2 regions of the Devosia sp. P2_G7 genome follow, and region 1 is predicted to be linked to the other one. Evidence: predicted binding sites of a transcription regulator. Region 1 holds the regulator's gene; the other holds the start of a gene.
The links. The regulator LexA, encoded in region 1, represses DNA repair genes until DNA is damaged. The targets are predictions, from matches to a motif close to TGTTCNNNNTGTGTTCNG.

Region 1 (4,409 bases):
CGCGCTGGCCCCCGATCTCGGCGCCGATCAACAGGCCCGAGAGGAAACCGGCACACCATGCCGGGCTGCGGCCCGACAGCAGGGAGCCGGCGCGGACCTTGAACAGCGTCGCGGTCAAGCGCTGGGGGCGCTCGAGCCCCTGGTCGAGACCGGCAGCGAAGCCGACATCACGATCTTCGCCCTCGAGCTCACCACCGAGCGAATGGCGCAGCACCGAGTGGGTGCGCAGCAGCTCGAAGATCTCGCCGGTCATAGCGCTGGAGAAGCGCTCCAGCTTGGTGCCGGAAAGCAGCGCCCACTTGCTGTGGGTGCCCGGCATAACCGCGAGGCCGGAGAAGTTGGGGATCAGTGCCGAGAGCCCAAGCAATTGGGTTTCCTCGCCGCGCATCACGTCCTCCGCACCCAGATCGCGGAGGCAGACGCCAGGCAGGATGCGCGGGGTGTGCGGGCCGGCCATGTCGGGCGCAACGGCGCCGGCAGCGATGCGACCGAGTTCGGCGGGGGCGTCGAGATAGGGGGCCTCGATCCAGCCCTGCCGCGCGCCGGCCATGCCGCAGATCAGTACGTCCTCGACGTCATCGGCGACGCCGTTGAGCAGCGAGGTCAGCACATCCGGATATTGCTCGCGGCTGAGACGACCCATGCCGTCCGGCGACGAGCGGGAGAAGGCGATCTCACCGGCGGAATCTATTCCCCATGCCCGCAGATTGGAGGTGCCCCAATCGACGGCGACCCATTCGACCTGTCCTGCCAAAACCCTCTCCCTTGCGCCGCCAGTTTGCCGCGCATCAAGCCATGCCGCTACATCGCAATCGGGAAGGTGGTCCACTCTCCTGGTATGATCGCGAAAGCCGCTTGCAGGCGGCGCTTCAGATCCGATGCGCCACTTGCTGCCAGCGGCGCGGAACGTAACGTCTTTGCCAGCCCAGCCCTAGTGCAATTGTTGTCCGCAGCGTCCGGATTCATAAGAAAAAGGGGCCGGCTGAGGCAGCCGGCCCGGAGACCCGATTGGCGGCAGGTCAGGAGTTCAGTATTTGCGGAGCAGGCCAACCAGGCGACCCTGCACCTTCACCCGGTCGGGCGGGAAGATGCGGGTTTCGTAGGCTGGGTTGGCGGCCTCGAGCGCTACCGAGTTGCCGCGACGGCGCAGCCGCTTCAGCGTCGCCTCCTCGTCATCTACGAGGGCGACGACGATCTCACCGGTCGAAGCCGCCTCCTGTTTCTTGATGAGCACGGTGTCGCCATCGAAAATCCCGGCATCGATCATCGAATCGCCGCGCACTTCCAGGGCATAATGTTCACCCGCACCGAGCATCTCGGGCGGCACCATGATGGAATGGCTGTGGGTCTGGATGGCCTCGATCGGAGTGCCGGCGGCGATTCGGCCCATCACCGGGACGGTGACCGCGCGGTAGGCGTCGGCGTTGGCCACCTGCGCCGCGGGGCGTGCCGGCGGGGTCGCGACCCGGCCAAGATTGCCCTCGATGACGCTCGGCTCGAAGCGCGCCTTGCGGCCGCCGAGCGATGGATTCATCGAGTCCGGTAGCTTGATCACCTCGAGCGCCCGGGCTCGGTTGGGCAGGCGCCGGATGAAGCCGCGCTCCTCGAGCGCAGTGATCAGCCGGTGGATGCCCGACTTGCTGCGAAGATCGAGCGCATCCTTCATCTCGTCGAACGAGGGTGGGATGCCGGATTCTTTCATCCGCTCGTGGATGAACATCAGAAGTTCGTGTTGCTTGCGCGTCAGCATGGCGGCCCCGTGAGCAGAATCGGAACAAAGACTGAACGTATTATACGTGTTCCAGTTATGTTCTGCAATCGGACGATGAATATTGCGTTACGATGGCGCCCCTGGCGCGCCGAAAGAGAGGACGTGTGGCCGCTAAATCCTCTCGACGTCGGGGCCTTGCGTTTCGTTGACCTGCTGTCCACCAGGGCATACCGTCGAGAGATTGGCGTGTCGAACCCGCACACCCCAACCTTCTCAGCTGGAGCTGTGCTCGTTTCCACGGGCCGGTGAACTGGACTGTTTCTGAGGAGGAAAACATGTCTATGAAATCAAGCCGTTATGCCATATCCGCAATGATCCTGGGGATCTTGCTCAGCCCCACCGTGGCGGCCGAAATGACCGATGCGGAATTGGTCGCCAACGCGCTGTCGGCAGCGCCGGTGGCGGTGGGCCAGAATGCCACGGTCGTGAACTTCGATGCTCAGATGCAGATGAAGACGCTCAAGGAGGGAACGAACGGCTTTACCTGCATGCCGGACAACCTGGCTTCGCCCACCAATGATCCAATATGCGTCGATGCCGGAGGCATGGCGTGGTTGACGGCATATAGCGAGAAGAAGGACCCACCCGAGGGTGTGGTCGGTTTCGGCTACATGCTGCAGGGCGAGTCGGCGCCCGACAACATGGATCCGTTCGCGACCGCGCCGCCCGCTGGCCACGAGTGGATGGTCGACGGGCCGCACGTCATGATCTTCAACGTCGCAGACGAGATGCTGGCCGGCTATCCCAAGGAAGAGCATCCCGACCACACCCAGCCCTATGTGATGTGGCCCAACACTCCCTATGCCCACCTGATGATCCCCGTGCACTGACGACGGGATTCACTGGCGCGTGGCGGCGCATTGGTCGACGCGCGCCGCCGCCGGATTATTGCGGCTCGGCGGGTAGGGTAAGCTGCACGCTGAAACCTTTGCCAGGCTGCGATGCGACAGTCAGTTCGCCACCGAGCAGACCCGCGATCTCTTCGACTATGGACAGCCCGAGGCCAGCTCCGGGCTTGTCGCTGTTACCGCGGCTGAAGCGTTTGCGCACTGCCGCCAGCTGCTCGGCGGCGACGCCGTTGCCGGTGTCGGCTACCTGCAGCACCACCACGCCGTCCCCTGTGGTGACGCGAACCGTCGCTTCGGCGTCGGGTCCAGCATAGGCGATGGCGTTCTCGATGAGGTTGCTCAGCAGTTCACCGAGCAGCATCGGGTCGCCGCGGACCAGCGCCGGTCCTTCGCCCTCGAGGCCAAGATCGATGTCGGCGGCATGGGCGCGGACGACATAGTCGCCTGTGCGCTCCCGGGCGAGCTCGAACAGATCGACAACCTGGAACTGCAGCCGATCGGACGCAGCCTCGTCGATCCTGGCGAGGAGCAGCAGTTGCGCGAGGACGCGCTCGGCGTGCACCACCGCGGCGTCGGCGGTGCGGGCCGCCTCCCGTGCCGCGGCAGGGCTATCGGCGCGGAGCGCCAGCGCCAACTGAGTGCGGATGATGGTGAGCGGCGTGCGGAGCTGATGGCTGGCATTGCCGGTGAAATGGCGCAGGGCATCGAGAGCTGACGACAGCCGCGTCATGAACGAGTTGATCGTGTCGACCAGGCCCTGCACCTCGCGGGGAACCTCCTGTTCGATGGGGCTGAGGTCATCGAGGGCCCGCCGCGAGATGGCATCGCGGAGGCGGTAGAGCGGGGCGAGCGAGAAACCGACGGCCAGCCAGAGGATCACCGCGGCGGCGAGGATGAGCAGCGCAAGGCGAATGGCAGAGCGGAGGAGCAGGGTCTGGGTCAACTGCGTGCGGGCGATGGTGGTCTCGGCGACGGTGACCGTGAACGGGATGGCGCTGACGCCGGAGGATGCCGCGCGTCGCAGCACCGCCACGCGGATCGGCTCACCACGGAAGCTGGCGTCCGAATAGGCGATGTCGGCCGTCGCTGCATCAGAGGTCGGCAGGGTCTGATAGCCCGTGATGAAGCCCTCCGGACCGTCGACGCGGTAGAAGACCCGGTCCTGCGCCGCCGAAGTCAGCATCTCCAGGGCGACATAGGGCACGTCGACCTCGAGCGCGCCATCCTCGGTGACGATCACCCGCTCGGCGATGGCGAGGACAGAGCCGGCGAGGACGCGGTCCGAGAGCGAGGTTGCGGTGTCCTTGGCCTCGCGCCAGGTATCGACCACCGCGAGCGCGGCGACAGCCAGCAACGCGATCATCAGCCACAGCAGCAGGCGCCGGCGCAGCGAGTAGGGGCGCACCATCAGTCGGCGATCCGATCGAGGTAATAGCCGAGGCCGCGGGCGACCCGCACGGTGAGCGCATAGGGAGCGAGCCGGCGGCGCAGGCGCGAGATGTATTGTTCGACGGCGTTCTCGCTGAGGTCATCGTCGAAGGCGGCCAGCGATTCAATGATCGATTGCTTGGCGACCACCTTGCCGGCCTTGCGCAGCAGGGTCTCAAGCACGCTGAGTTCGCGCGCCGGCATGTCGAGGGTCTGCCCAAACGCCGAGAGGGTGCGCGACACGGTGTCGAGCTCGATGTTGCCGAAGGCGATGCTCGAGTTGTGCAGCCCGGCCTGCCGGCGCAGCAGCACGCGGATGCGCGCTTCCAGTTCCGACACTTCGAACGGCTTGGTCATGTAAT
Region 2 (4,409 bases), on a different contig from region 1:
GCGAGCGACAGCACTTCCCGCGTGAAGCCACGGGCCGTAGCCAGGATCGCCGAGATCAGGACGAGAACGCCGATGCCGACGTCAAATGCAGTCAACATGTAGAAAATCCGCCCGTGCGACCCGCTTCAAAATCCCGTGTAACCGCTAATCGTGGCAAAGCCAAGCGTCGAGGAAGCGCCGCATAGCCGATCTTCACGGAAAGCACGAAGCGTGGCCAAACCGCTACTCCGCCGCCTGCTTCTGGCCGCGAGCGGCGATGCGTCCGATGAGCTCGGCAAGCTCGGCATATTCGCCCACGGCGATGCCGCTGGGCACGTCGCCCTTGCCCAGCCGGCCGGTCACCGCGCCTTGAAACCCGAGCTTTTGCGCCTCGCGCAGCCGCTGCGCCGCATGCGCCACCGGCCGCACGCCGCCGGCCAGCGAGATCTCGCCGAAATAGACATTGCTCGAGGGCAGCGGCGAGCCGGTGAGCGAGGAAATCAGCGCCGCCGCCACCGCGAGGTCAGCCGCGGTTTCGTTGATCTTCAGCCCACCCGCGACGTTGAGATAGATATCGTTGGCGCCGATCCGCACACCGCAGCGCGTTTCGAGCACGGCGAGCACCATCGACAGCCGCGACGAGTCCCAGCCGATGACGGCACGGCGTGGTGTACCGAGCGGCGAGGGCGAGACCAGCGCCTGGATTTCGCACAGCACCGGGCGCGTCCCTTCCATGCCGGCGAACACCGCGGAGCCTGCCGCGTCCTTGTCGCGCTGGTCGAGGAACAGGGCGGACGGGTTGGCGACTTCGCGCAGGCCGAGCGTCGACATCTCGAACACTCCGATCTCGTCGGTGGCGCCGTAGCGATTCTTCATGCCGCGCAGGATGCGGAAGGTGTGGCTGGCATCGCCTTCGAAATACAGCACCGCATCGACGAGGTGCTCGACGACGCGCGGACCGGCGATCTGCCCGTCCTTGGTGACATGGCCGACCAGCACGACGGCGGCGCCGGATTTCTTGGCAAAGCGCGTCAGCGCCTGCGCCGAGGTGCGCACCTGCGTCACCGTGCCGGGCGCGCTCTCGACCCGGTCGGTCCACAGCGTCTGGATCGAATCGATGATTACGAGGTCGGGGGCAGGGCCGTTCTGCAGCGTGGCGAGGATGATCTCGACATTGGTTTCGGACGCCAGCAGCACTTCGCGATCGCCCAGCCCCAGCCGCTGCGCGCGGAGCCGAATCTGCGCCACTGCTTCTTCGCCCGAGACATAGACGACGCGCCGGCCACGCTCGGCCATCGCCGCGGCGGCCTGCAGCAGCAGCGTGGATTTGCCGATGCCCGGGTCGCCACCGACGAGGACCGCGGAGCCCATCACGAAGCCGCCGCCGGTGACCCGGTCGAGCTCACCGATGCCGGTGACGACGCGTGCCGCGGTCTCGGTTTCACCGGCCAGCGGCAGCAGCGCGATCGGGCGCCCGCCGGCAACTGCCGATTTCGGCCCGGCGCCGACGCCGGAATCGACGATCTCCTCGACGATGGTGTTCCACTCGCCGCACGCTTCGCACCGCCCCTGCCAGCGTGTGGTTGCCGCGCCGCAGGCCTGGCAGACATAGGAGGTTTTGGTACGCGCCATGAGATGCCCCGATAGGCGATGAGAGGTAGCGGAGTATCGGCGCGAAGGCAAGAACGAAGAGTGAACGATGGTGCCGAGACATCCGACAGCCAGCGGCTTCCGGATGCGCGGTGGTCGAGCGGGGTCGCGATCTTCAAAAATCTCGGCGTCGTGGCGCCGCTCACCTCCAGCCATCCTCCCCCGTCAGAGGAGGAGGTGCCGCATCGAGTGTTCGGCACCTGTGGTGCCGGTCGAGGGATCGGGAGTGATCAGGGGCGAGCAACCGCTGCCGTGTCGCGGTCGGCCCTTGGCCACTCTCCGATTACCTCATATCGGCCTTGTCCATAGAAGCTCCGCACCAGCGCGAAGCCCTCGACGCGCAGGGTTGGCGGGTGTTCGAGCACCGTTTCGGGGGCGCTGACGCGGTCGTACAGGAGGGTGAGGTGGAAGGCCTCGCTCGGGTCCGAGCGGGCCTCGAAGCCGCGCTCAAGAATGCCCCAGCGCAGCAGGCGTGACAGGTCGACCAGTGGCGTATCTGATCCGGGCGTCAGCACCATCGGTGGCGCGCCGACGCGGCGTTTGAAGCTCATCAATTTGGTCAAGGCGATGTCGAACGGCGTGAAGCCGATCGAGTCGCCGGTCGCCATTGCGGTCGCGAGATCCGGCCCCGACAGCTCCTGGTAGAAGCCGACGCCGACCAGTGAAATGTGGAGCGTCGTCGCCGGCAGCAGCGCGGCCGAAATGCCGTGCAGCCGCTGCTGATCGGTGACGATGGCCTGCAGCGCCGGCCGCAGCCTGCCGCCCACCAGCACAGCGAAAAACACCGGGTCGCGGCCCTGCCGCGGTGGCACCTTGATGGATTTGAACGGCCGGGTTTCGCTGGCAAACATCGACAGCTGCGGCAGATCGGTCATCTCATGGTCCTCCGTTTAGGGAGAAGCAAGGAACCATTGAGGCAAAACGCGAGTCAAGAACAAAACAGGAACATAGGCCTTGATGCCCGCCGTGCTGCTCCTGCACGGACTTCCGACCTCGGCGCTTTCGCGACGTCATCCCTCGTTTGTGAGGGAGGCTTACGTCGTGGCGCCCGATCTGCTGCCTCGCTCATGCGCGAGTTCATCGGGCGAACACAGCCGGCCCGGTAATCCTTATCTGGGGTGAAATAAGTTCAGTTCAAGAATTGGCAATCGTCGACTTCTGCGTAAGTTCCGCAGCCCTTGGCCAAAGCAACAGGAGCGAGGGATGACACAGCACGCAGTGGTAATCGCCGGAGGCGGTCCGACGGGGATGATGCTGGCGGGTGAACTGGCGCTGGCCGGCGTCGATGTCGCCATCGTCGAGCGGCGTCTGGACCAGGATGTGCTTGGTTCGCGGGCAGGGGGGCTGCACGCCCGGACTCTCGAGGTGCTGGATCAGCGCGGCATTGTCGAGCGGTTTCTCGCCGAGGGACAGGAGGTGCAAGTGACCGGGTTTGCCGGGGTCATGCTCGACATCAGCGCCTTCCCGACACGCCACCCTTACACGCTCGGGCTCTGGCAGAAGCATATCGAGCGCATCCTCGGCGGCTGGGTCGGCGAGCTGGCGGTGACGAACTATCGCGGCGTCGAGGTGACCGGCTGCACGCAGGACGACACCGGCGTGGACGTCGCGCTCAGCGATGGCCGGTCGCTGCGGGCGGATTATCTCGTGGGCTGCGACGGCGGGCGCAGTGTCGTGCGCAAGGCGGCGGGCATCGAATTCCCCGGATCGGATCCCACCGTCAGCAATCTGATTGCGCAGGCCGAGCTTGCCGAGCTGCCGCCGGAATGGGGCATCCGCCGCGATGCCATCGGCCTCCACTCCATCGGCCGGGTGAACTACCAGATCCGCGATGGAAAGATCGTCTATGCGGATGAAGGGCCGGTCGGCGTCATGGTGACCGAGCGGCAGCTGGGGGAGGCGGGTGAGCCGACCCTGGACGATCTCAAGGAGGCGCTCATTGCCGTCTATGGCACCGATTACGGGATCCACAGTCCCACCTCGATCAGCCGGTTCACCGATGCGGCCCGGCAGGCCGCTTCCTACCGGAAGGGACGGGTATTGGTCGCGGGCGATGCCGCGCACATTCATCCGCCCGATGGTGGACAGGGTCTCCAGACCGGCGTGCAGGATGCGGTCAATCTCGGATGGAAGCTGGCCCAGGTGATCAGGGGGACCTCGCTTGAAACCCTGCTCGACACCTATCACGCCGAACGTCACCCGGTGGGTGCACGCGTGCTGCAGCACACCATGGCCTCGGTCGCGCTGCGCCGTGAGGACGATCGGACGAAGGCGGTGCGCGACACCATGGCCGAACTGCTCGGCATGGAGGAGCCGCGGCTGCGCTTCGCCGGAATGCTGACGGGGCTGGGGATTCACTACGACCTCGGCGAGGGCCATCCGCTGCTCGGCCGTCGCATGCCCGACCTCGATATCGTCACCTTTGGCGGCCCGCTTCGGGTGTTCAGCCTTCTGCATGGCGCGAGGCCAGTACTCCTGAACTTCGGCGCGCCCGGCGACCTGGACATCACGCCGTGGGCCGATCGGGTCCAACTGGTCGACGCCAGTTACTCGGGGTCGTGGGAGTTGCCGGTGGTTGGGGCGGTCAGCGCTCCCACCGCCGTGCTGGTTCGGCCCGATGGCTACGTCGCCTGGGTGGGCGAGGGAGGCCGGCAAGGCCTTGCCGAGGCGCTCACGACCTGGTTCGGCCCGCCCGTCGGCTAGAAGCAGCAGGCGCCGACGGGGCTGGACTTACCCCGTTGGCGCCGACCAAACTCGCTTGAATTTACGCCGTTCGCCGA

Region 2: AC1DWU_RS17865 (2'-5' RNA ligase family protein) is a predicted target of LexA. The motif match lies at 2,560-2,577, and genes of this name have one in related genera.

What each region holds. Positions count from the first base shown of each region.
Region 1 covers NZ_JBFUFI010000003.1:314,260-318,668, reverse strand. The annotation lists gene AC1DWU_RS07750 (2-dehydro-3-deoxygalactonokinase) at 1-754, opposite strand, end outside; gene lexA (transcriptional repressor LexA) at 1,028-1,750, opposite strand; gene AC1DWU_RS07740 (hypothetical protein) at 2,047-2,601, shown strand; gene AC1DWU_RS07735 (sensor histidine kinase) at 2,657-4,027, opposite strand; gene AC1DWU_RS07730 (response regulator) at 4,027-4,409, opposite strand, start outside.
Region 2 covers NZ_JBFUFI010000011.1:163,835-168,243, reverse strand. The annotation lists gene AC1DWU_RS17875 (CvpA family protein) at 1-98, opposite strand, end outside; gene radA (DNA repair protein RadA) at 223-1,611, opposite strand; gene AC1DWU_RS17865 (2'-5' RNA ligase family protein) at 1,860-2,504, opposite strand; gene AC1DWU_RS17860 (FAD-dependent monooxygenase) at 2,833-4,332, shown strand.